2 regions of the Pelosinus fermentans DSM 17108 genome follow, and region 2 is predicted to be linked to the other one. Evidence: riboswitches for the same ligand, from Rfam matches in the RefSeq annotation. Region 2 holds a riboswitch; the other holds the start of a gene.

Region 1 (11,798 bases), 1.6 Mb from region 2:
TCTTCTATTGTGGTTAATATGCTGCCCGCCGAATTTGCAGAGTATGGTAATCAGGTGCTGCGTGATACGGTTGTTTTTGCCGTGGATATGGTAAAAGAATCGGTGATACCTTTAATTCGTACTTTTTCAGGAGTTGCAGAAATGATTGCAGTACCTTTCTTAACTTTTTACTTATTAAAAGACGGGCGAAAAATTGCCTCTTCTATTGCAGATTTTTTACCGCCTTTACAGGTAAAACGCTTTGCTGCTTTCTTTGGTGATATTAATATTGTGCTGGGCGGCTATATTAGAGGACAGATGTTAATTTCTATTTTTTCAGGTTTTGTCGTGTTCCTGGGAAGTTATATCTTTGGTCTGCCTTATGCTCATGTCTTGGCATTAGTATCTGCTTTATCGGAGTTTGTACCTGTTATTGGTTCTATAGTAGCCACGGTTCCAGGTACTTTGGTTGCCCTGTCCTATTCTCCCTTGCTAGCCTTTAAAGTACTGCTATTTTATATTATTTTATTAAAGATAAATCATAATATTATATATCCCAAAGTAGTCGGCAAAGCGATTAAGGTTCACCCTGTATTTATCATGGTTACCATCTTGCTTTTTGGTCATCTTTTTGGCATTACAGGAATGTTATTTGCCGTACCAACGGTTGCAGTAGGTAGAGTATGGTTAATTCATTTACTGGATAAATCCAATACTCTTCATGAGTGATTTCTATGCGATTTGCTCTTAAAATGAAAAATGAGACTTATAACCTAATGATTAGGTTATAAGTCTCATTTTTTTAGTAATAAGGGAATGAAGCCCTCTCCAAAAGTCCAATAAGATCTGATCTCATATATAAAATACGATAATTTTAGCCATAAACAGATTGGCTGGATATGAAGATTTTCCAACGAATAGGAAGGTTCTGGATGAAAAATGGCGAAAGTTGTATAAAGGATTGAAACGTTTGATACGCAGGGGGAAATAACTGTGAAATATGCAGTTTCTTTTACGTTGCTAACGGTGTTGATTATTACTTTTTTATTAGGTGGAACTTTTATTCTGCTTATTAAGCAAGAAATAGCAGGAGAAATCATTCCTTGGTCAAGATATAAGGATGGGAATATTGTCCATTCCGAGGCTAATGACCGTGAGGAATTATATCGTAAAGACAGAAAAAAGATTTTAGTACTTCATTCCTATCATTCGGAAATGCCTTGGGTAAAATTAGAAGAACAGGGCATTAAGTCGGTCTTCCAGCAAGATAAACAGGCAGTGCTGTATTTTGATTATATGGATACGAAACAGAATATTACTTCTGACTATTTAGACAGTTTATATAAGCTCTATGAGCAAAAATACAAAGGAAAGAAATTTGATGCAGTTATTGTTACGGACGATGCAGCTTATGATTTTGCATTAGCATATCAGCAAACACTTTTTCCTTCTACCCCGATCATTTTTTGTGGTGTAAATTATTTTGACGAGACGGCTATACAGGATAAAACATGGGTGACAGGTATCATTGAGGACGTGGATATAAAGAGTACGATTGAAGCGGCTTTATTGTTACAGCCACAGGTGACAAAAATAGTTGTTATCAACGATGAGACGACAGTTGGCAAAGCCAATAAGCAATTACTCGAAAAAATCATGCCTAGTTTTGATAGCAAAATACAGTTTATTTTTCTAGAGAAAATGGCGATGTCTGAAGTGCTGGAGAAGATAGCTGCTCTTTCTGATGATACAGTAGTCTTGCTAATGACTTTCAATGTGGATAAAGATGAAACTATTTTTAGCTATGAAGAAGCAGGGGAACTAATTGGAGCAAATAGTAAGGTGCCTGTATATTGTTTTTGGGATTTTTATTTAAAGTCTGGTATGTTGGGCGGAAAGGTAACCAGCGGGTTTAATCAAGGGAAAATAGCTGGTGAATTAGCTCGGAAAGTTGTCTTCGAAAGAATTCCTCCAGTTAATATGCCTGTGATAAAGGAAAGTATTCAGCAGTATATGTTTGATTATCATGCATTGCGCAAGGCTGGAATAAAAAAAGAATCCTTGCCTGTAGGCAGTGTTGTCGTAAATAGTCCTGTTACCTTCTATGAGACATATAAATATTTAGTATGGTTCTTAACAGTGGTATTCATGATCTTGCTATTGCTGGTTGCCATATTGGCGATTAATATAAACAGTCGAAAAAAGGTTGAGGAAGAAATTCGTCATTTAAATAGGGAACTAGAGAATCAAGTATCCGAGCGAACAAGGGCATTGCAGGATACGAATTCTGCTCTGCGGCATACCTTAGAAGATTTGCAGCAAACTCGCAGTCATTTAGTAGAAGTAGAAAAGATGGCTTTATTAGGGGAGTTAGTAGCGGGCGTGGCACATGAAATTAATACGCCAGTAGGGAATAGCATTACGGCAATTTCCCATTTGTCAGAGAAAACAGGTGAGTTGGATCGGAAATTTTCAGATGGCCAGATGAAAAAATCAGATTTACAATTGTATTTAGAGTCTTCCAATCATGTAAGTAAGATTATTTTTACGAATCTGGAACGGGCAGCTGAATTAATTCGCAGTTTCAAAAAAGTGGCAGTTGATCAATTGGTGGAAGAACGACGCAGTTTTCAATTGGAAGAATACATACAGGATGTATTGGTAAGTTTGAGACCGCAATTAAAAAAGACCCATCACACGGTAAATGTGATTTGTCCAGAGGCAATTAAAGTCTATTGGTATCCTGGGGCTTTTTGGCAAATCATTTCGAATATGTTAAATAACTCTATCATGCATGCTTATGAGCCAGATGATGCTGGTACGATAACTATTGAGATTTCCTACTCAGCTGGGATTATCACCTTAACCTATGCAGATGATGGAAAAGGCATGACGCCGGAGGTGCAGAAGAAGATATTTGATCCTTTTTTCACCACTCGCCGAGGTACCGGCGGTACTGGTCTTGGTATGCATATCGTATATAACTTAGTTGTTTTCAAAATGGAGGGTACGATCGAATGTACCAGTCAGCTAGGGGTTGGTACTGTGTTTACAGTAAAGCTTCCTGAACGTATCCGAGGAAAAGGAGAAACGAATCATGTATGACGAATTATTATTTGCAGATGAGACCGATGTAGTAGAGCCAAAGATAGTTGATAGGATAAAGGTTTTAATCGTTGATGATGAAGAAGAAGTACATATTGTTACGAAGCTCGTATTAGATGATTTTGTTTTTGAAGGAAAAAAGATTGAGCTGCTCAGTGTTTACTCTGCCAGTGAGGCGAAAGACGTATTACTTAAGCATGAAGATATTGCCCTTATTTTATTAGATGTAGTTATGGAAAGGGCGGATGCTGGTCTACAGCTGGTGAAGTATATTCGGGAAGTGATGGGCAATAGCCTGGTTCGGATTGTATTACGTACAGGGCAGCCGGGGGAAGCACCAGAGGCAAGAGTCATTGTAGAATATGATATTAATGATTATAAAGAAAAGACAGAGCTGACAGCACAAAAGCTGCTGACAACTTTGATTTCTGCTTTGCGTTCCCATCGAGATTTACTGACAATTGCCATGAATAAAAAAGGCTTAGAGAAGATTATTGAGTCTTCACCGGAAATTTTCCGCATGCAATCGATGCAGAATTTTGCAACTGGTGTATTAATGCAGCTGATTGCTATGCTAAGGCTAAACAAAAACAGTTTATATTTAAAAGTATCCAGCTTTGCTGCTACCCGGAAAAAAGATGGTGAAATTAAAGTATTGGCAGCTACTGGTGATTTTCACATACAAAATTACGAGAAGCTTTCTCAAGATATACATGACAAGCTGGATTATGTCTTAGCGGCAAAACAAAGTATTTTTTTAGAAGACTATTTTATTTTATATTGGCAAAGTGCTGATGAACATGTATATTTGATTTACATGGAAGGCGACCAAAGACTTAGTGATCTGGACCGACGTCTATTGGATGTTTTTTGTCTGAATGTTTCCTCTGCTTTTGAAAATTTAAAACTGCATTTAGAAATGTATGATACACAGCGGGAAGTTTTCTTTCGTCTGGCGGAGGTGGCAGAGACAAGATCCAAAGAAACGGGCAATCATGTACGGCGTGTAGCAGAATATGCTCGTCTTTTAGCAATGAAATATGGATTGTCAGAAAAAGATGTAGATACTCTTCACTTAGCGGCCCCCATGCATGATATTGGCAAATTAGGTATACCTGATGAAATTTTAAATAAGCCAGGGAAATTAACGCCGGAAGAGTTTGAAATTATTAAGCTTCATGCTAATATTGGATATGATATGTTAAAGGGTTCCCATTTGCATATGCTGCAGGCAGCAGCTATTATTGCAAAAGAGCATCATGAGCGATATGATGGAAGAGGATATTCTTCTGGATTACAAGGTAATGAGATTCATATTTTTGCTAGAATAACAGCCATAGCGGATGTGTTTGATGCGCTGAGCTGTGACCGAGTATATAAGAAAGCTTGGCCATTGGAAGATGTATTATCTTATTTCCAGGAAGCTAAAGGAGGGCAGTTTGATCCCGAATTGGTAGAGTTGCTTTTTAGCAATTTAGATGAATTCTTGCAGGTGCAGGAAAAGTTTGCAGATGATTTTCATCATACAAATGTCTAAAAATAGGCAGAATACTAGTACCTCATCGGTGCTAAAACTATAGATAATTTAGCAGAGTATTTAATGCAGATGAGGTACTAATACATGCTTAAATAAATGGAGGTAAAAGAAAATGAGTCTACATATTAATGCAAAACAAGGTGAAATCGCCAGTACAGTGTTAATGCCTGGTGATCCTCTAAGGGCTAAATTTATTGCTGAGAATTTTTTAGAAGATGCAGTTTGCTATAATGAGGTTCGGGGCATGTATGGATACACTGGATTTTATAATGGGAAAAAAGTTTCAGTACAAGGCTCTGGAATGGGGATTCCTTCCATATCGATTTATGCTAGTGAACTAATGACAAGTTATGATGTGAAAAATATTATTCGTATTGGTACTTGCGGTTCACTGCAAGAACACGTAAAGATCAAAGATGTTGTTCTGGCTATGGCAGCATCTCACGATTCCAATATTAATCTTCAACGTTTTGCTGGTATGACCTATGCACCGACTGCCAGCTTTCAGTTATTAAAAAAAGCATACGATGTTGCTGCGAGTTTAGGGATTGAAGCAAAAGTGGGAAATGTGCTAACAACCGATACGTTTTATCATGATGACCCGGAAGATTGGAAACGTTGGATGAAATTCGGTGTTTTGGCAGTAGAAATGGAGACGGCAGGGTTATATACTCTAGCTGCCAAACATGGTGTACATGCTTTGACCATTGTTACAGTGAGCGATAGCTTAGTAACAGGTGAGGCTACATCGGCAGCAGAACGTCAAACCACTTTTACGCAAATGATGGAAATTGCTCTTTCGATGGCAGAATAAAAACATTGCATATTAGAGATACCTGTATTATACTTGAGTCAATCGAATAATAATGCTGGGGGAGCCGTTTGGCAGAGCGGGAAGAAATTCCTGACCCTTTGAACCTGATGTGGTTAGTACCAACGTAGGGAAGCTAATATTATATTTATAGCAATTGATATAAGCTTATCCTTTTTGGGGATGAGCTTTTTTATTTTAGGGTAACAATTGAATACTTGGCTGGGGGAGCCGTTTGGCAGAGCGGGAATGAAAATTCCTGACCCTTTGAACCTGATGTGGTTAGTACCAACGTAGGGAAGCTGTTTTATATATTTTATATAAATATTGATAAAAGCTTATCCTCTTTTGGATAGGCTTTTTATTATATTGAGGAGGTGAATGGGGTGGAGGTAGTGTTAAATGGAACAGTTGCGAATGTAGATAAGGAGATGAATTTGTGGGAGTTTTTGCTTTCTAAAGAACTGGATCTTGAAACAATTATTGTAGAACATAATGAGGTAATTGTAAAAAAGCAAGAATGGAAAACGATTATTCTGCAAGATCAAGATCGTTTAGAAGTATTGAAATTTGTTGGCGGAGGTTGATTAAAATGATGGATCAATTAGTAATTGGCGGTAGAAGCCTGCAGAGTCGTTTATTTATTGGTACAGGTAAGTATTCGGCAGATGCGCTGATTCCTGAAGTTGTTAAAAAATCTGGATCAGAGGTTATAACAGTGGCGTTGCGCAGGATTGATTTTAATTCTCCTATGGGGAATGTGATGGATCATATTCCTTCGGGTATGCAGTTATTACCTAATACTTCTGGGGCCAGAAATGCCCAAGAAGCAATACGGATTGCCCGCTTAGCAAAAGCGGCAGGATGTGGTAATTGGATTAAAATAGAAGTTATTTCGGATAATAAATATTTGCTGCCCGATGGTTATGAAACCATTAAGGCCACAGAAGTTCTGGCAGGAGAAGGGTTTGTTGTATTGCCCTATATCAGTCCGGATTTAATGGTAGCTAAGCATCTAGTTGAAGTTGGTGCAGCGGCAGTTATGCCCCTGGGTGCGCCGATTGGCAGTAATCGAGGATTAAAAACCAAGGAACTTCTGAGAATTCTGATAGAGGAAATTGCTTTGCCTGTAATTGTTGATGCAGGTATTGGTAAGCCTTCAGATGCTTGTGAGGCTATGGAAATGGGGGCAGCAGCTTGTTTGCTAAATACTGCCATAGCTAGTGCTAACCAGCCAGAATTAATGGCAGAGGCATTTGGCATGGCTGTAGCTGCTGGACGAAAAGCGTATTTAGCAGGACTAGGCCGCTCTGAGAAATATGCTAGTTCGTCATCACCTCTTACAGGATTTTTACATAATTGAGGGGGAGAATATGAGTTTTTATGATGAGTTTTTACAGTATTCAGATGCTGATATGGAAGCAGTCTTTCAACATACAACTTCTGCAGACATTGAAAGGATTATTGGTAAAGACAGATTGACTCCAAAAGATTTTTTAGCCTTACTGTCACCTAAAGCAGAAGAACATTTAGAATGGATGGCACAAAAAGCGAATGAATTGACGGTACAGAATTTTGGACGTGTCATTTTACTTTACACGCCAATGTATTTGTCCGATTACTGCACGAATAAATGTACGTATTGTGGCTTTAACGTAACCAATACCTTTACTCGTAAGCAATTGACCATGGAAGAAGTGGAAAAAGAAGCGCAAACGGTTGCAGCTTCAGGGATTCAGCACATTCTTATTCTTACAGGTGAAGCTCCTGCCATTGCGGGTGTTCCTTATATGAAAGAGTGTGTGGGAATCTTAAAACGCTATTTTTCATCCATTGCGATCGAAGTCTATGCGATGGAAGAAGAAGAATACGCTGAATTAATGGAAGCAGGGGTAGAAAGCATGACGATGTATCAGGAGACGTATAATCCGCTTCTATATGATCGTCTCCATCTAAAAGGCCCTAAGAAGGACTATCGTTACCGTTTAGATGCACCGGAGAGAGCTTGCAGGGCTGGTATGAGAGGGGTTAATATAGGTGCTTTATTAGGTCTTGATGATTGGCGGAGGGATGGTTTCTTTACAGGACTGCATGCTAATTATTTGCAAAATAAATATCCGGGTGTCGAAGTGAGTATTTCCTTGCCTCGCATACGTCCTACTATGGGGAACTGCGAGACGGGAAATAGTGTAAATGATAAAAGCATCGTGCAATTTATGACGGCTTTTCGCTTGTTTATGCCAAGGGCGGGTATGCCTCTTTCTACCAGAGAAAATGCAGAATTCCGCAATCACGCAATCAAATTAGGTATTACCAAAATGTCTGCCGGTGTGCAGACGGCCGTAGGGGGACATATCGATAGTCAGGAAAACTCTGGTCAGTTTGCTGTCTCTGACACTCGCAATGTAAAAGAAATGTCAGATGCGATCCTGCAATTAGGATATCAGCCTGTGTTTAAAGATTGGCAAGCTATATAAAGAAGAAGCAAAAGGGGAGTGAGTGGCATGAACCGGAAGAATCCTTTACCTACTGATTTATATTGTATTACAGCAGAAGACTATTCATTAGGACGCAGCAATATTGAGATCGTAAAACAATGGATTGCTGCGGGCATCAAAATAATTCAATATCGTGAAAAAGACAAAGATATGAAAAAAAAGTATGAAGAATGCAAGATCATACGGGAACTAACCAAAGAGGCTGACGTTACGTTCATTGTAAATGATGACATTGATTTGGCTATGATGGTACAGGCTGATGGAGTACACATTGGCCAAGATGACCTTCCTTTAGAAGCTGTACGACAGCTGGTTGGCGATCAAATGATCATTGGTATTTCTACTCATTCGCCGGAGCAAGCACAAGGCGCAGTCAAAGCCGGGGCTGATTACATAGGGGTAGGGCCCATTTTTAAAACCTCCACCAAGAAAAATGTGTGTGATCCAGTTGGTTTAGAATATTTGAAATATGTAGTTGACAATATAGCCATTCCTTTTGTGGCGATTGGAGGAATCAAAGAAAGCAATGTGATCGAGGTTGTTCATTGTGGTGCAAAATGTATTGCCATGGTAACGGAAATCACTCAGGCTCAAGATATTGGCAAAAAGATTAATGGGATCAGAAAAATAATAAAAGGCATAGAGGAGAAAAAATAATGGCTTATACCACGCAAATGGATGCAGCGAAACAAGGCATTATAACGAAAGAGATGACTGCGGTGGCTCTTAAGGAGAACGTAGACGTTGCTGTATTGCTGCAATTAGTAGCTCAGGGAAAAGTTGCTATACCTGCGAATAAGAATCATACTTCACTTAATCCAGCAGGCGTTGGACAGGGGCTAAGTACAAAAATCAATGTTAATTTAGGTGTGTCAGAAGATTGCTGCGATATTGAGCAGGAAATCTGTAAAGTAAAAAAGGCAATTGAATTAAAAGCAGACGCGATTATGGATTTAAGCTGTTTTGGCAAAACACGGGAATTTCGCCGCAGATTGATTGAATTTTCACCAGCGATGATTGGTACGGTTCCTATGTATGATGCCGTTGGTTTTTTAGATAAGGAACTGAAACATATAACTGCGGAAGAATTTTTATCTGTGGTTAAGAGGCATGCAGAAGATGGCGTGGACTTTATGACCATTCATGCTGGGCTAAATCGTGAGACAGCAAAGAAAGTTAAACAGGAGAAAAGGCTCACCAATATTGTATCCAGGGGTGGCTCGTTACTATTTGCCTGGATGGAATTAAATAATCAGGAGAACCCTTTTTATGAGTATTACGATAAAGTATTAGATATTTGTGCTGAATATGATGTTACGATTAGTCTGGGAGATGCCTGCAGACCTGGATGTACTCAAGATGCAACAGATGCGTCTCAAATCCACGAATTAATTGTATTAGGGGAATTGACTAAACGAGCTTGGGCAAAGAATGTACAAGTCATTGTAGAAGGACCTGGTCATATGCCTTTGAATCAAATTACAGGTAACGTGATGCTGCAGAAGAAATTATGTCATGGTGCGCCATTTTATGTACTGGGACCTTTGGTTACGGATGTGGCACCCGGATATGATCATATTACCAGTGCCATTGGGGGAGCGATTGCTGCTGCTGCTGGTGCCGATTTCTTATGTTATGTAACCCCTGCGGAACATTTGCGGCTGCCAACCATGGAGGATATGAAAGAAGGGATTATCGCCTCGCGAATTGCTGCTCATGCTGCTGATATTGCCAAGGGAGTGCCAGGAGCACAAGAGTGGGATAATCAGATGAGTCAGGCTCGGGCTGATATTGATTTTGATAAAATGATTGAGTTGTCCATTGATCCGGAAAAATCAGGAAGATACCGCAAAGAATCCTTACCAGAACACGAAGACACTTGCACTATGTGCGGTAAAATGTGCGCTATGAAAACAATGAAAAAAATCCTGAATGGCGAAGAAGTGGACATTTAAACAAAGAAGAGAAGAAGGCAGCTTGCAGAATGAATTCTGTGAGCTGTCTTCTTTTTTGTAGAAGTTATAAGCTTTTGTAAGGGAAAAAGATGTGATCTATGAACCACAAAGGCACAATGCCGCTGAGGCGGCACACAAAGGAGGACACAAAAAATATAAATAAAATCCTTTGTGTCCTTTGCGCCTTTGTGGTTCAATTCGCTTAATATCTTTTGACGCCCAATGTTTTTCTTACTTAATCCAAAATCACTTTCAAATGTTCTTCCAGTTCTTCGCGGCTTATTGCGCCACGTACTGTTTTCTTAATTGTGCCGTCCTTGTAAAAGTGCAGTGTCGGTATGCTCATTATGTTGAACTGTTGAGTTAGGCTGCGATTTTCTGAAGTATTTATTTTGCAGAACTTCACTTTGCCTGAATAATCTGCTGCTAATTCTTCGAAGATTGGCATAAGCCTTTTACAGGGAATACATCTGGGGCCCCAAAAATCAAGTACTACTGGTAATTTGCTTTTAAGCACTTCTTCTTTAAAGTTTTCTTTGGTGATTTCAATAATTTCGTCCATCATTTCTTTCCTCCCTAAATTTATATTTAAAAATGTTCTTCTATATATTTTTCTCCATGGTAGGCAGCAATGGCACCATCGCTGACCGCAGTAACGACTTGGCGCAACAGTTTTTGTCTTACATCACCCACTGCGTAAATTCCTGGTATATTGGTACGCATAAACTCGTCTGTTTGGATATATCCTTCTTCTGTAAGTTCTATGAGGTTCTTAACAAAAGAGGTATTTGGTTCATTGCCTACATAAATAAAAATACCATTGACGGGCATTTCAGTAAGCTGTTCAGTTAGTAAATTTTTAAGGATGACGTTTTGGACCATGTCGTCTCCTCTGATTTCATGAATCACAGTATTCCAGATGAATTCTAATTTGGGATTTGTCAGGGCTCTGTCTTGGATGATTTTCGTAGCTCTAAGTGCATCCCTGCGATGTACTAGGCTAACTTTGTTAGCAAATTTAGTAAGATAGCAGGCTTCTTCAACGGCTGAATTTCCCCCGCCTACGACGATGATATCAGATGCTTCATAAAAAGGACCATCACAAGTGGCACAGTAGGATACGCCACGAGTGCGATAGGTAAGCTCACCTGGGCAGTTTAAAGGTTTTGGTGTAGCACCTGAAGCGATGATGATAATTTTACCAATGAAATCACCTTTTGTGGTTTTAACAATGCGATATGGATCTGCAAGCTCTAGACCTAGTACTTTGGTAAGTAAAGATTTTGCACCAAATCGCAGCGCTTGCTCTTCCATCTGCAGGGATAAGTCAAAACCACTGATGCCACGCGAAAATCCTGGATAATTTTCTATTTCATCTGTGGCAGCTACTTGACCGCCTGCTCCTAGATTCTCCAGATATAACGTGTTCAATTTGCTCCTGGCGCTATATAAGGCTGAGGTTAAACCAGCAGGTCCTGCACCAATAATGATGACGTCATAAGATTGCATGATAAATCTCCTTTGCAGTATTAAAATATATAAATTCCAATACTGTACTATGCTTTGTACATGTGCAGATTTAGCGTAGTACAGAGTCTTTAAAAACTACATGGGAATAAATAATAAGGGAATACTAATCAATAAGATATATTTCATGTTTTTTACATTAGAATGTATAAGTTTTAAGGGGAATGTTGAACGCAGAGGACACAGAGTTCGCGGAGAGCACAGAGCATAGAGAGTTTTTTTACCCTATCTATCTTTTCTCAGTGTTCTCTGCGCCTCTGCGGTTCGATTCTGTTCTGTACGTTTTAAAAGGACGCGAAGTGTCTTTCTTACAAAAGGAATTTCTTACATTATATTCGGGGCACAAAGTAAAGAAATCTTGTCTCTCTATAATTAAAAAATTTACA
Region 2 (11,798 bases):
TCGTAATATGATGTACCAGAGGCTTTTTGGTTTTTACAGTTATGAGGCTGTCGGATATTTTTTGCAGGATTTCCATTCTTTTGTATACCCCCAAATGATTTTATAAAGTAGTGATGTAAGGAGTAGAACCGGCATGGTCGCTCCCAGTACAAACTCCATGGTAATAAACTGATGATACATAATAACTCCTAAGGCCCAAACTGCCAGAGCACTCCAATTTACAAGAAGGTCTGGACGCAATTGCCTGTTTTTAATAATAAAATACTCAGTTAATAGTACCGCAAATAATGGAGCAAAAACAGATCCAATGGCAAGGAGGAAATTTTCGTACTGCTCAATATTCACCCACAAAGCGATACCCGTGCCAATCACCGTCATAAATAAAGCAATTCGTTTCTCATCCAGCTTCGGAAAAATATTAGTAAAACTAATCCCAGCAGAATAAGCATCTAAGAAAGTAGTTGTTACTGTTGCCAGCACAATAATGCCTAGAGCTGATAATCCTAAATTAGCTGCCAGCATCATAGCAGAAGGTTCGGGATTGCCTGCAATAATAGCAGCGCCTAAGCCAATCAGATACATCCAGCAGCTGCCAATAAAATAACCTAGCCCGCTGCCCAAAGCTGCACTTGTTTTACTTTTCGCAAAGCGTGTATAGTCAGCAATCAGCGGCAACCAGGACAATGGCATAATAATACTCAATTCTAATGCCTCACCAAAAGACATTCCTCCCATAGGCGGTGCATTTAAAGCGGTACTATCTTTAAATACTACATTACTTAAGAGTACCGTAATGCCAAACAACAAAAATACGGCTGCCATATTCACTTTCTTTAAGCCGTCCTCTCTGCCAAGAGCGATCCACAGAAGAACTAAGCCGCCAATCCCCATGCTCCAAAGAGAAAGCTGATCCATTCCCCACAGCATTTTGCTGATTTCATTAGCTGACCGGGCTGCCGCAATAATCATAACTGCTGTCCACCCTACAAGCTGCAGCACATTTAACACAGAAAATAAATAAGATCCATATACGCCAAAAGAAATACGGGTAGAGACGATAGCTGGTATCCGTTCCTGGGTACCAATAATACCGCCCAGCACCAAAATAATCACACCAACCACATGACCAATCACAATGGCCATTACTCCGCTTTGAAACCCAAGAGGAGCTAATAACCCTCCTGTTAAAATTTCAGCAATGGATACTGCCGCACCAAACCATAAAAATAAAAAGTGCTTAAAACCTAATGTATTATTTGTTTCATTCGTCATTTAACATACCTGCGCCTTTATATAAATTATAAAAATGATGAACAGGACCAACACCTTTACCAATGGCAAAAGAGTGTTCAATCGCCGTGTGAATATATTCCTTCCCCTTAGAAACTGCTTCTTGCGCAGAATACCCCCTAGCCAAATTGGCAGCAATTGCAGCCGACAAGGTGCAGCCTGTGCCATGGGTATTTTGTGTAGCAATTCGAGGTGTACTCAAATGCTGATAGCTTTCTCCATCAAATAAAATATCGGTAGCATCATCTTCCCGATGTCCGCCTTTTAGCAGTACATACTTTGGTCCTAATTGATGAATGAATTTAGCAGCTTCTTCCATATCCTTCAAGCTATGAATCTTTAGTCCACTAATTTCTTCTGCCTCGGGAATGTTAGGCGTTACAACTGATGCTAAGGGCAGCAGATAAGAGATCAATGCTTCTACCGCCTCGGGCTGCAACAAATAGTAACCGCTTTTCGATATCATTACGGGATCTACGACAATGTTCTGGGCATTATATTTTTTAAGACCATTTGCTATGGCTTTAATCGTTTCCGTACGGGAAACCATGCCGATTTTCACAGCATCTACTGTAATGTCATCAAAAATAGCTTCAATCTGTTTATCAATCACAGCTACATCAATATCCTGTACAGCAAATACTCCTTGGGTATTTTGTGCTGTCACTGCTGTAATCACACTCATGCCAAATACTCCATGTGCCGAAAAAGCCTTCAGATCGGCTTGAATCCCAGCCCCGCCACTTGAATCAGAACCAGCTATCGTTAGTACCTTCTTCATATAAATTCCCCCTTATTGAAATCACAAAATTGTACTTAAATTATAAAAATGATTGAACCGCAGAGGCGCAGAGAACGCTGAGAGGGAGTATAAATCTCTATTCCGCCATCTTTCTCTGTGCTCTCTGCGCCTCTGCGGTTCCTTTTTCATTTGTTTTTCCTCTCAACATTTCTTTTTAAATTTAAGCTGCGAATATATAAAAAAGCACATCCATAAGGATGCGCTTTAGCATATACAAAGACTCTATCGCTCATCCCTCCGCTGGCATTACCCAGATCAGGTTAAAAAGGGTCATAGATTTCAGATCTATCTCTCAGCCGGCTCATCCAGCTCCCCTTGACGTGAAATATTCTTTTCAGGATCATCGTAACATATCTTACTACTCTTTTCAACCAAAGTATTTTACAATTGGCTTATCCTTTGCAAAGCTGCCGCCAAAGATTCACCTAAATCGCAGGTCTGCCAACTAAAAGAAAATAAACCCGCTTATAAAAAGCGGGTTTATCCGACGACTAAAGATCGTCTACATTAAGAAACATCAACATCAATCTCTTTTTTATGCTTCTTAAATTTTTTAATGGAACCTACGCCCTGCTCAATCAGGACAAATAGTACAGGGATCAAGAATATCCCCAGGATGGTTGCTGCCAGCATGCCGCCAACAACTGCCGTTCCCATAGAATTTCTTGCACCAGCACCAGCACCTGTAGCAACTACAAGAGGCAAACATCCAATAATGAAAGCCAATGACGTCATTATGATAGGACGTAACCGTAATTTAGCGGCCTCAATAGCGGCTGCAACAGGATCCATTCCCTTATCAACCCTAACTTTGGCATATTCTACAATTAGAATTGCATTCTTAGCCGCCAATCCAATGAGCATAACCATCCCAATTTGCATGTACACATCATTTTGCAAATTACGAGCATATTGGAAGAAAATTGCTCCAAAGATACCTGTAGGGACTGAGAGCAAAACTGCAAAAGGAATACCAAAGCTTTCGTAAAGAGCTGCCAAACATAAGAATACAAACAGCAGCGCAAAACCAAAAACATAAGGAGCACGACCAGCTGATACTTTTTCTTCACGGCTCTGATCGGTCCACTCATAACCAAAATCTTTAGGCAATGTTTGTGCTGCCACTTCTTCCAATGCCGTTAAGGCCTGCCCAGAACTATAACCAGCCGCTGGATTTCCCCCCACCTGAATGGCTCTATAGCCATTAAAGCGTTTAATGGAAGAAGGAGCAGTAATCACTTGCGGTTTTAATAAAGTATTAAGTGGCACCATAGCGCCAGAAGAGCTACGGACGAAGAAGAAACGAGTACCGTCTACATCATTACGGAATTTTTGTTCCGCCTGCATAACGACTTTATAGGATCGACCAAAACGGTTAAAATCATTGACCTGCACGCCGCCAAGAAAGGTCTGCAAAGCAGTAAACACATCATTTACCGGGATACCTAACTGCTCTGCCTTCTCCCGGTCTACTTCAAAGCGATACCCAGGAGTATCAATGCCAAAAGTAGAATAAATCATACCAATTTCCGGTCGTGTACGAGCAGCGGCCATAAATTCTTTGGATATCCGATCCATTTCCTCAATGGTATTACCACCTTTATCTTGGATCATCATGGTAAAGCCGCCTACGGTACCAATACCGGGCAATGAAGGAGCATTAAAGGAAGTAACCTTCGCCTCAGGAACATGAGCACTATTCGCTAAGGTTTTCATAACTTGATCTTGAACGCCTAAACCAGGTGCCTTTCGTTCATCCCAATCTGCAAGTTTTGTAAAAATAATTGCAGAGTTGGCTTTGGCAGCACCAGCTAAAATATCATAGCCTTGAATAACAATGGCATCCGATACGCCTTGCTGAGCACGCATATCATCGGCTATTTTATTCGCTACAGTAGCAGTACGATTCGCACTTGCCGCCTCTGGCAAGCTTACACTGGTAATAAAGAATCCTTGGTCTTCACTAGGAACAAAGGAAGATGGCACCAGTTGAAATAGCTTGCCAGTTACAAGTAATAGCACTACCAAGAAAACAATACCTAAAGCAGATCGTTTAATCAGCTTTCCTAAACCACTGCCATACTTTTCTACGGTTGCCTCAAATGCATCATTGAATTTGTTAAAAAACTTTTCCAGCATGCCTGAGTGGGCATTGGGATCATGAGGTTTTAACACTAATGCGCAAAGAGCTGGTGTCAAAGACAACGCCACAATGGCAGACAATGCCATGGATACCGCAATGGTCAAAGCAAACTGTTTGTATAAAACACCTGTAGTTCCGCCAAAAAAGGCTACAGGAATAAACACAGATGCCAGCACAAAAGCAATGGCAACAACAGGACCCGACACTTCACTCATGGCCAATTTCGTTGCTTCTTTTGGGCTAAGGCCCGTATAGCGCATATGATATTCGACTGCTTCAATTACAATAATCGCATCATCAACTACCAACCCAATGGCCAATACCATGGCAAAAAGAGTCAGCGTATTGATAGAAAAGCCCATCACCATAAATGCAGCAAAGGTCCCAATCAAAGAAACGGGAATAGCAAGCATTGGAATAAGAGTAGCACGCCAGCTTTGCAAAAATAAAAATACGACTAAAAGCACTAGTACCAGAGCTTCTGCAAAGGTTTTGGCAACCTCTTTCATGGATTCACGCACATACTTGGTATTATCAACGATGGAATAATAAGCAACATCTGATGGAAATTTCTTTGATGCTACCTCTAAGGCTTCCTGTACTTTCGTAATGGTGTCTAATGCATTTGCATCGGTAGTAAGCTGAACCGCAAAGGCTACCGATTGATGACCATTCAGGAAACTCTGGAAGCCATACTCCTTAGAGCCCATCTCAACCTTGGCGACATCTTTTATGCGAATGAAATTGTTATCTTTAGAGCTGACAATAATATTTTCAAATTCTTCAGGCTCAGTCAAACGACCTTGTACCCGGGCTGTATATTGAAATTCCTGCTGGGAAGCAGAAGGTCTTTGGCCAATGGTTCCTGCCGGAGCCTGCACATTTTGGGTAGTAATCGCACTAGAAATATCACTCCCCGTGAGTCCTAACTGCGCCATTTTATCTGGCTGCAGCCAGATCCTCATCCCATAATCAGCACCATATTCCATAATATTCCCTACGCCCTTGATTCTCTTCAGCTCTTCGATAAGGTAGATACTACCATAGTTCTTTAGAAACGTACTATCATAGCTTCCCTTTGGAGACCATAAGGAAAAGATCAGAGAATTATCGGGAGAAACCTTACGAGTCGTAATACCTGTTGCAGTAACCTCAGCAGGCAGTGACGCATTGGCTTGTGCAACCCGATTTTGAGTTTGCACTGTTGCCATATCAGCGTTTTTACTTAAATCAAACTTTGCCGTCAAAGAGTACGAACCGGAGTCAGAACTTGTTGACTGCATGGAAACCATATCTTCTGTCCCATTGACTTGCAGTTCAATCAATTGGGCCATTGTCTGTTCTACAACTTCAGCATTTGCTCCAGTGTAATTACCACTTACACTAACTTGCGGCGGCGTAATCTGCGGATATTGGGCTATCGGCAGATTGAATGCTGAGATTAAACCAACTAATGTAATAACGATCGATAATACAATCGCAAAAATGGGACGTTCAATAAAAAACTTAGCCACCAGATTACCTCCTATTGCTTCGCCGGAGTTTGTAACTCATCCGGGCCGATCATGATTACAGATACAGGTGTTCCTGGCGGAGTCTTCAGAAAGCCTTCTACAACAATGCGGTCGTTTTCAGTAACGCCCTCTTCTACTACCCACATATTGCCAACTTTCGTACCCATCTTAACTACCCGTGTTTCTGCTTTATCTCCTTCACCCACAACAGTAACAAGGGTCTTATCCAGCATCTGCTGAACAGCTCTTTGCGGAATTAATAAGGCTCCTGGGCGCACTTCACTTTGTACCGCAACACGAGCAAACATACCGGGAACCAGAAGCTTGTCAGGATTGGCAAAAGATGCTTTAAAACTCAGTGTACCTGTGCCAGTTGCTAATCCTTTATCTACCTGTTCAATTTGCCCAGTGAGTGGATAGGCAGATCCATCGCTGAGAATCAGCTTCAAATCCCCTCCCCATTCTGCTGGAGAAGCACCTTTATTTTTAGCAAATTGTAAATATTCATTTTCACTCATACTAAACTTTACCATGACTGGATCAACAGAAGAGATTGTAGCCATAATGGTCGATCCTGCCGATACAAAGCTGCCAATGCTTAAATCGTTAATATCAATCCTGCCATTCAAGGGAGAAAGTATCGTTGTGTCCTCAAGATCTTGTTGTGCTTGCTGCACCTTAGCCCAATTGGCATTGGCTGCAGCAGCATTTTGCCTTTCTTCTGCCAATGAATTATCCAAGGTTTGTTGGGAAACGGCACCTTGCGAAGCAAGCTGGTTGTATCTGTCAACATCCTTACGTGTTTTCGCCAATAAGGCTTCTGCTTGAGCAGCTGTTGCCTGATTTGTCAGTAATGCGGAGTTATATTGACGGCTGTCAATGCGAAATATTGGCTGCCCCTCAGTTACTTCAGCTCCGCCGGTTACCATTTTATCCACAATATTACCGGAAACCTTAGCCCGTACTTGGACTTCATTTTTTGCTTCTATAGTACCGACAAATTCATATGCAATTGGAGTATCTTTCCGAACTACCTGCATCGCTTTTACTTCCACAGCCTGCGGTGCCGGTGCTGCCTGCTTACTGCAGCCGCTTATTATCACCATACTAAAAATAATTAATGCCATATAATTGCGCCATCTTACTTTTGAACTTATGCGAACCAAATTATTTACCTCCCTTAACTCTGCTAACACTAATTTTTACCTGCTGTTACTCCACTGTTGTATTCACATCATAAACACCTTTATGGAATATACCTTATGTAAGGTAGAATTTTCCCCTGTATATTGAAATCACTCCTTTTCAAAATGACTATTCAGTCAATCTTATTTTTATTCGACGAATTTATTACAATCCCTTCCTGCAAATCACTTTTTTTTTAAAGTTGAAGATTTAAAAAAGATGTCAAAAAAGACACCTTTTTCTGATTATTCTCCCATTAAAATTTTTTCATGAATTTTTAATATCATCTGTCCATAAGTTTTTCCAGGGACAGCCCATTTACCGTTTAAATCCGTCCATGTAAGAGATTGCCCGAACTTATCCGTACTCTTTACTAGATTATATCGGGGATCAACAATCGATAGTGCTGGCGGCCGTTTTGTCGTATAGGCCAACAAATGTTGAATCTGCGCCCTAACACCAACTTGCGCTGAAGGGAACCACGCCCCCTTAACACCGTTGCCTGTTGTTCCCAGTCCACAGTAATTATTCTGTAATGGTATCACATCACCGCCATAACGAAAATTGCCCGTTTCATGTAATGCTTGTGCAAATGCTAAATCTGGCCGGATTCCTTCCAATCCTGCCTCTTGGTAATAATGCTCAACCAACTGCTTAGGAGTGGTTGTAAGCAAAGGCAAGGGATTTCGCTTTAGAAGATATGTTACACATTGTTCTTGCGTCGCAATTGATGATCCCATAATCGTAAAATCAACTACAACGTCATTTGTAAAATAACTTTTTTTAACCATTGCAGGCTGAAAAATTTCAAAAGCAAAGGTATTCGATAATCCCCATATCCAAAGAACCATCAACCCAAAACATATTTTAATAAAGCTAAATTTCCTCACTTTCTACCTCCCATAAATCACATTCCTTCCATATAAAAGAACTATTTTACAAAGATCTATATAATCCTGCTGCCATTTTTCCTTTTATTGTTCTAACCGAATCCTTAAAGAATCATGCTCTATCTCCTGAGCCTTTTTACCCATAAGGGAAAAAGCCCATTGAATGGAAGGTCCCAACGTCAAAGCAATAATGATGGTACCAATACCAATCGGTCCTCCTAGAAAGTAGCCTAAAATTGCAATACTGCTTTCAATGACAGTTCTGACTTTCCACACTGGATAACCTGTTTTAGTAACCGCTCCCACCATGAAGCTATCCCTAGGACCGGCCCCCAGAGCAGCAGAAAGATAAAAAAAGCTTCCCCAGCCAATAATTAAAATACCTGCCAGTAAGAGTCCGCTTTGGAATAACCAAGATGTAGGATCAGGAATCCACCTATTATCCATAATTACATCCATAAAAAAACCGATGAAATACATATTAGCAATGGTGCCCCAGCCTGGCTTCATTCCTAAAAAGTAACTGACAATAATCACTAAAATTCCTGTTAACTGGGATACTTGCCCTAAGGTCAACGGAAGAAAATGAATCAGTCCTATATGAAGAGCATCCCATGGTGATGTCCCTAAATTGCTCTTAATGGTCATTACAATTCCAAGAGCAAAAAGAAATAATCCCAAAAATAAGAAAAAGAGTCTTTTTATCATCCGTTGATTTCCTCCTGTCAGTACAGTCTCAACTCTGAATCTGTAAATACACATAGGATAGAGTTGATGCTGTATTTGTATAAAATATGCTATATAGAAGTTATCAATATATGATGACAAACTTCCCGCTTCAAAGCCTGCTGCTTACTAATTCATGAAAACAAAGAAGCATTGTTGATGTTAATTAACAATGCTTCCACTATTCTTATTTTCTTATCTTACTTCATGGCTTGCTCAAGATCAAGGATAATATCTGCAGGATGTTCAACCTATAATGTATCTTGCCTGCTTAATGATGATCCTCCCGGTATCATAAGCTTTTTCTCCAGCCATTCTTGAACCCACCCCATAGCAATAACCATTACCCAGTAAAACACAGCCAGAGTAAGAAAATACGGCATAAAGACAAACTGAGCTGAACTTTGTTCCTCCACCTGCCGCGTCAATTCAGGAACGGTTATAACAGAAGCCAGTGAAGATGATTTTAAAATATCAATCAAACAATTCCATAAGGAGGGAATGGAGATTCGCAGCGCCTGAGGCAAAACAATCTTTTGGAGTACTTGCATTGTACTCATGCCAAGAGATCGGCCAGCTTCCCATTGTCCTATATGTATGGACACAATTGCGCCTCTAAATATTTCTGAAATATAAGCACCAAAATGCAAAATAAGCCCGATAAGCGCAGCAGGAAAAGGTTCCAGCATAATATGAAAGGAAGTTAAGCCAAAATACAATATTAACAATTGTACTAATAGAGGAGTACCGCGGAAAAAGGATACATAGACTTTGGCAATCACTTCGAAGATCCTGATCTTAAAAATCCTCATCAATGCTACTGCTAAGCCTACCATAACGGCTCCTAACATGGCTAATACACTTAGATAAATTGTAACCATAGCCCCCTCTCCCAGTACGGATAAGGAGGCAATGACAATATCCCACTCTCTATTTGCTAACATCTTCGCCAAACCACTTTTGGGATATCTTTAAATAGGTACCATCTGCTTGAATTTCTTGGAGTGCCTTATCTACCGCTTCAATAAGTTCAGGAGATCCTTTCCGAAAAGCAAATCCCATCTTTGCAGTATCAAAGGTTTTTCCTCCTACTTTAAGATTTGGGTTAGGATTTTTCAGAAGATATTCTGCAATATACAGTCGATCATTTACTGAACCTTCAATGCGTTTTGCTGCTACGTCTGCGAATATCTCATTGGCACCTTTATAATGCTGAATATTGGCCCCTGCTTTTTTAGCAATTTCTTCCCAGTTGCTGCCCTGCGTAACACCGATTTTACGTCCTTTAAAATCTTCTACTGTATTGATATCCGTTGTATCTTTATTAATAATGATTTGAGCACCTGAAACCGTATAAGGAGCAGAAAAGTCGTATTTTTCCAGCCTTTTTTCATTAATACTTACTTGATTGGCAATTACATCAAATCGTTCTGAGTCAAGTCCAACAAACATGGCTTTCCACTCAGTGGGGACAAATTCAGCTTTAACATGTAACCGTTTGGCTACCTCATTGATAATGTCAACATCAAATCCCTCTAATTCCCCTTTTTCATTCTTAAAGGTAAAAGGAGGGTACGTCCCTTCTGTACCAACTTTAATCGTGCCGCGATGATGAATCGTTTCTAATAAGGTCTGTTTTTTTGTTTCCTCCACTTTGGTTGTTTGTTGTGAACTGCACCCAATCGCAAATACCGTCAATAAAAAAATCAGAAAAATCCCTAAATTTCTTTTTTTCATTATATATACCCCTCCCAAAATGATTCACGGATAGCTGCTCTGCTATCATTTCCCTTGCTGTTAAGAGTAGTATAAAAAAAGAAGGCTAGCGCAAATAAACATGCGCCCAGCCTTCAGATTTCTGATCAGCAATGGGATAACGTAACAACTTAGTAAATTATCAATATCTTATCATTCTAGAATACATCTGTCAATTTTTTTATCACTTCAAATGGCGGGAATTTTTATCTTAAAACGCAAAATCACCATTTTTAAATACGGGTATTTCTTTCCCTGCTGCTGTTGTTCCAATGATTTCAAGATCCTTGGTTCCAATCATAAAATCTACATGTACCAAAGAATCATTAACACCTAATGCTTCTAATTCTTCCTTTGCCAAGTTCTCACCATCTTTGATGCATACAGGATACGCTTTTCCTATAGCCAAGTGGCATGAAGCGTTTTCATCAAATAACGTATTAAAATATAGAATGTTGGAATTGGAGATTGGTGAATTGTAAGGCACCAAAGCCACTTCACCAAGATAATAAGAACCCTCGTCTGTCTCAATCAGTCCTTTTAGAATCTCATACCCCTGCTCAGCAGTAAAGTCAACGATCTTCCCATCTTTAAACGTAAGAGAAAAATGATCAATGACGTTGCCATTATAATTTAATGGCTTTGAGCTTACAACGGTACCTTGAATACCTGTTTTTTTAGGTAACGTAAATACTTCTTCCGTTGGCATATTAGCGACAAATTCCAATCCTTCCGGAGTATATTCCGAACCGCCAAGCCATATATGATTCTTCGGAAGTTCGATCTTCAAATCCGTACCTAATGAATTTTTATACTGCAGATACTGAAATTGATTTGAATTTAAGAAATCTGAACTTTTCTTTAAATTTTGCTTATGCTCTTCCCAAGCTGCTACCGGATCTTGAGTATCGACTCGCACCGTTTTAAGAATCGCATCCCAGAGCTTGGCAACCGCTTCATCCTCTGATAATTCAGAGAAAACTTTTTTAGCCCAGGATTTAGTAGGAATGGATACAACACACCAGGTATTTTTATTACTCATCAATCTTTCTCTATACTCTTTAAGTGCCGTATTGCTGGCTTTCTGCACCTTTACTAATCTTCCAGGATTCACATCCTTGAGAAGTTCAGGATCAGATGCGGCAATACTGACAAAAGCGGCTCCTTGTTTTACATAAGACAAATAAAAATCCTTCTGCCATTCTGGAAACTCCTCAAACACCTCTTCCGGTGCCTGCAGGAATCGAATCTTAGACAATAACTCATCTTTCCAGGCAACAACAACATCTCTTGCGCCCTCTTCATAAGCATACTGGGCTATCATCCTGGCAAAAAAAGCACATTCGATGGGCGAAGCAATTACCAAGGTTTGATCTTTTTGAATATTAACTCCTGTTTTTACAATAAGACGTGCATATTTTTCCAGCATTGTATGATCCATCATTTTGCCCTAGCTAATTTCTATCAAACGAGATAGAAATCGCTACGTTTCA

Evidence for each region. Region 2 has a riboswitch for thiamine pyrophosphate ahead of thiD (bifunctional hydroxymethylpyrimidine kinase/phosphomethylpyrimidine kinase). Riboswitches for the same ligand answer to the same signal wherever they lie in the genome.
Region 1: linked by a shared signal. The riboswitch ahead of thiS (sulfur carrier protein ThiS) and the one ahead of thiD (bifunctional hydroxymethylpyrimidine kinase/phosphomethylpyrimidine kinase) in region 2 are both predicted to bind thiamine pyrophosphate.

The regions. Positions count from the first base shown of each region.
Region 1 is NZ_AKVN02000001.1:3,268,852-3,280,649, reverse strand. It holds gene FR7_RS15150 (AI-2E family transporter) at 1-708, shown strand, start outside; gene FR7_RS15145 (sensor histidine kinase) at 973-3,084, shown strand; gene FR7_RS15140 (DUF3369 domain-containing protein) at 3,077-4,621, shown strand; gene deoD (purine-nucleoside phosphorylase) at 4,734-5,435, shown strand; TPP riboswitch at 5,483-5,583, shown strand; TPP riboswitch at 5,647-5,749, shown strand; gene thiS (sulfur carrier protein ThiS) at 5,819-6,019, shown strand; gene FR7_RS15125 (thiazole synthase) at 6,025-6,795, shown strand; gene thiH (2-iminoacetate synthase ThiH) at 6,806-7,909, shown strand; gene thiE (thiamine phosphate synthase) at 7,937-8,587, shown strand; gene thiC (phosphomethylpyrimidine synthase ThiC) at 8,587-9,885, shown strand; gene trxA (thioredoxin) at 10,121-10,450, opposite strand; gene trxB (thioredoxin-disulfide reductase) at 10,474-11,394, opposite strand.
Region 2 is NZ_AKVN02000001.1:1,657,301-1,669,098, reverse strand. It holds gene thiM (hydroxyethylthiazole kinase) at 1-76, opposite strand, end outside; gene cytX (putative hydroxymethylpyrimidine transporter CytX) at 40-1,272, opposite strand; gene thiD (bifunctional hydroxymethylpyrimidine kinase/phosphomethylpyrimidine kinase) at 1,262-2,071, opposite strand; TPP riboswitch at 2,308-2,418, opposite strand; gene FR7_RS07350 (efflux RND transporter permease subunit) at 2,600-5,749, opposite strand; gene FR7_RS07345 (efflux RND transporter periplasmic adaptor subunit) at 5,761-6,945, opposite strand; gene FR7_RS07340 (glucosaminidase domain-containing protein) at 7,180-7,824, opposite strand; gene FR7_RS07335 (YczE/YyaS/YitT family protein) at 7,909-8,532, opposite strand; gene FR7_RS07330 (amino acid ABC transporter permease) at 8,802-9,494, opposite strand; gene FR7_RS07325 (transporter substrate-binding domain-containing protein) at 9,481-10,287, opposite strand; gene FR7_RS07320 (aminopeptidase) at 10,517-11,749, opposite strand.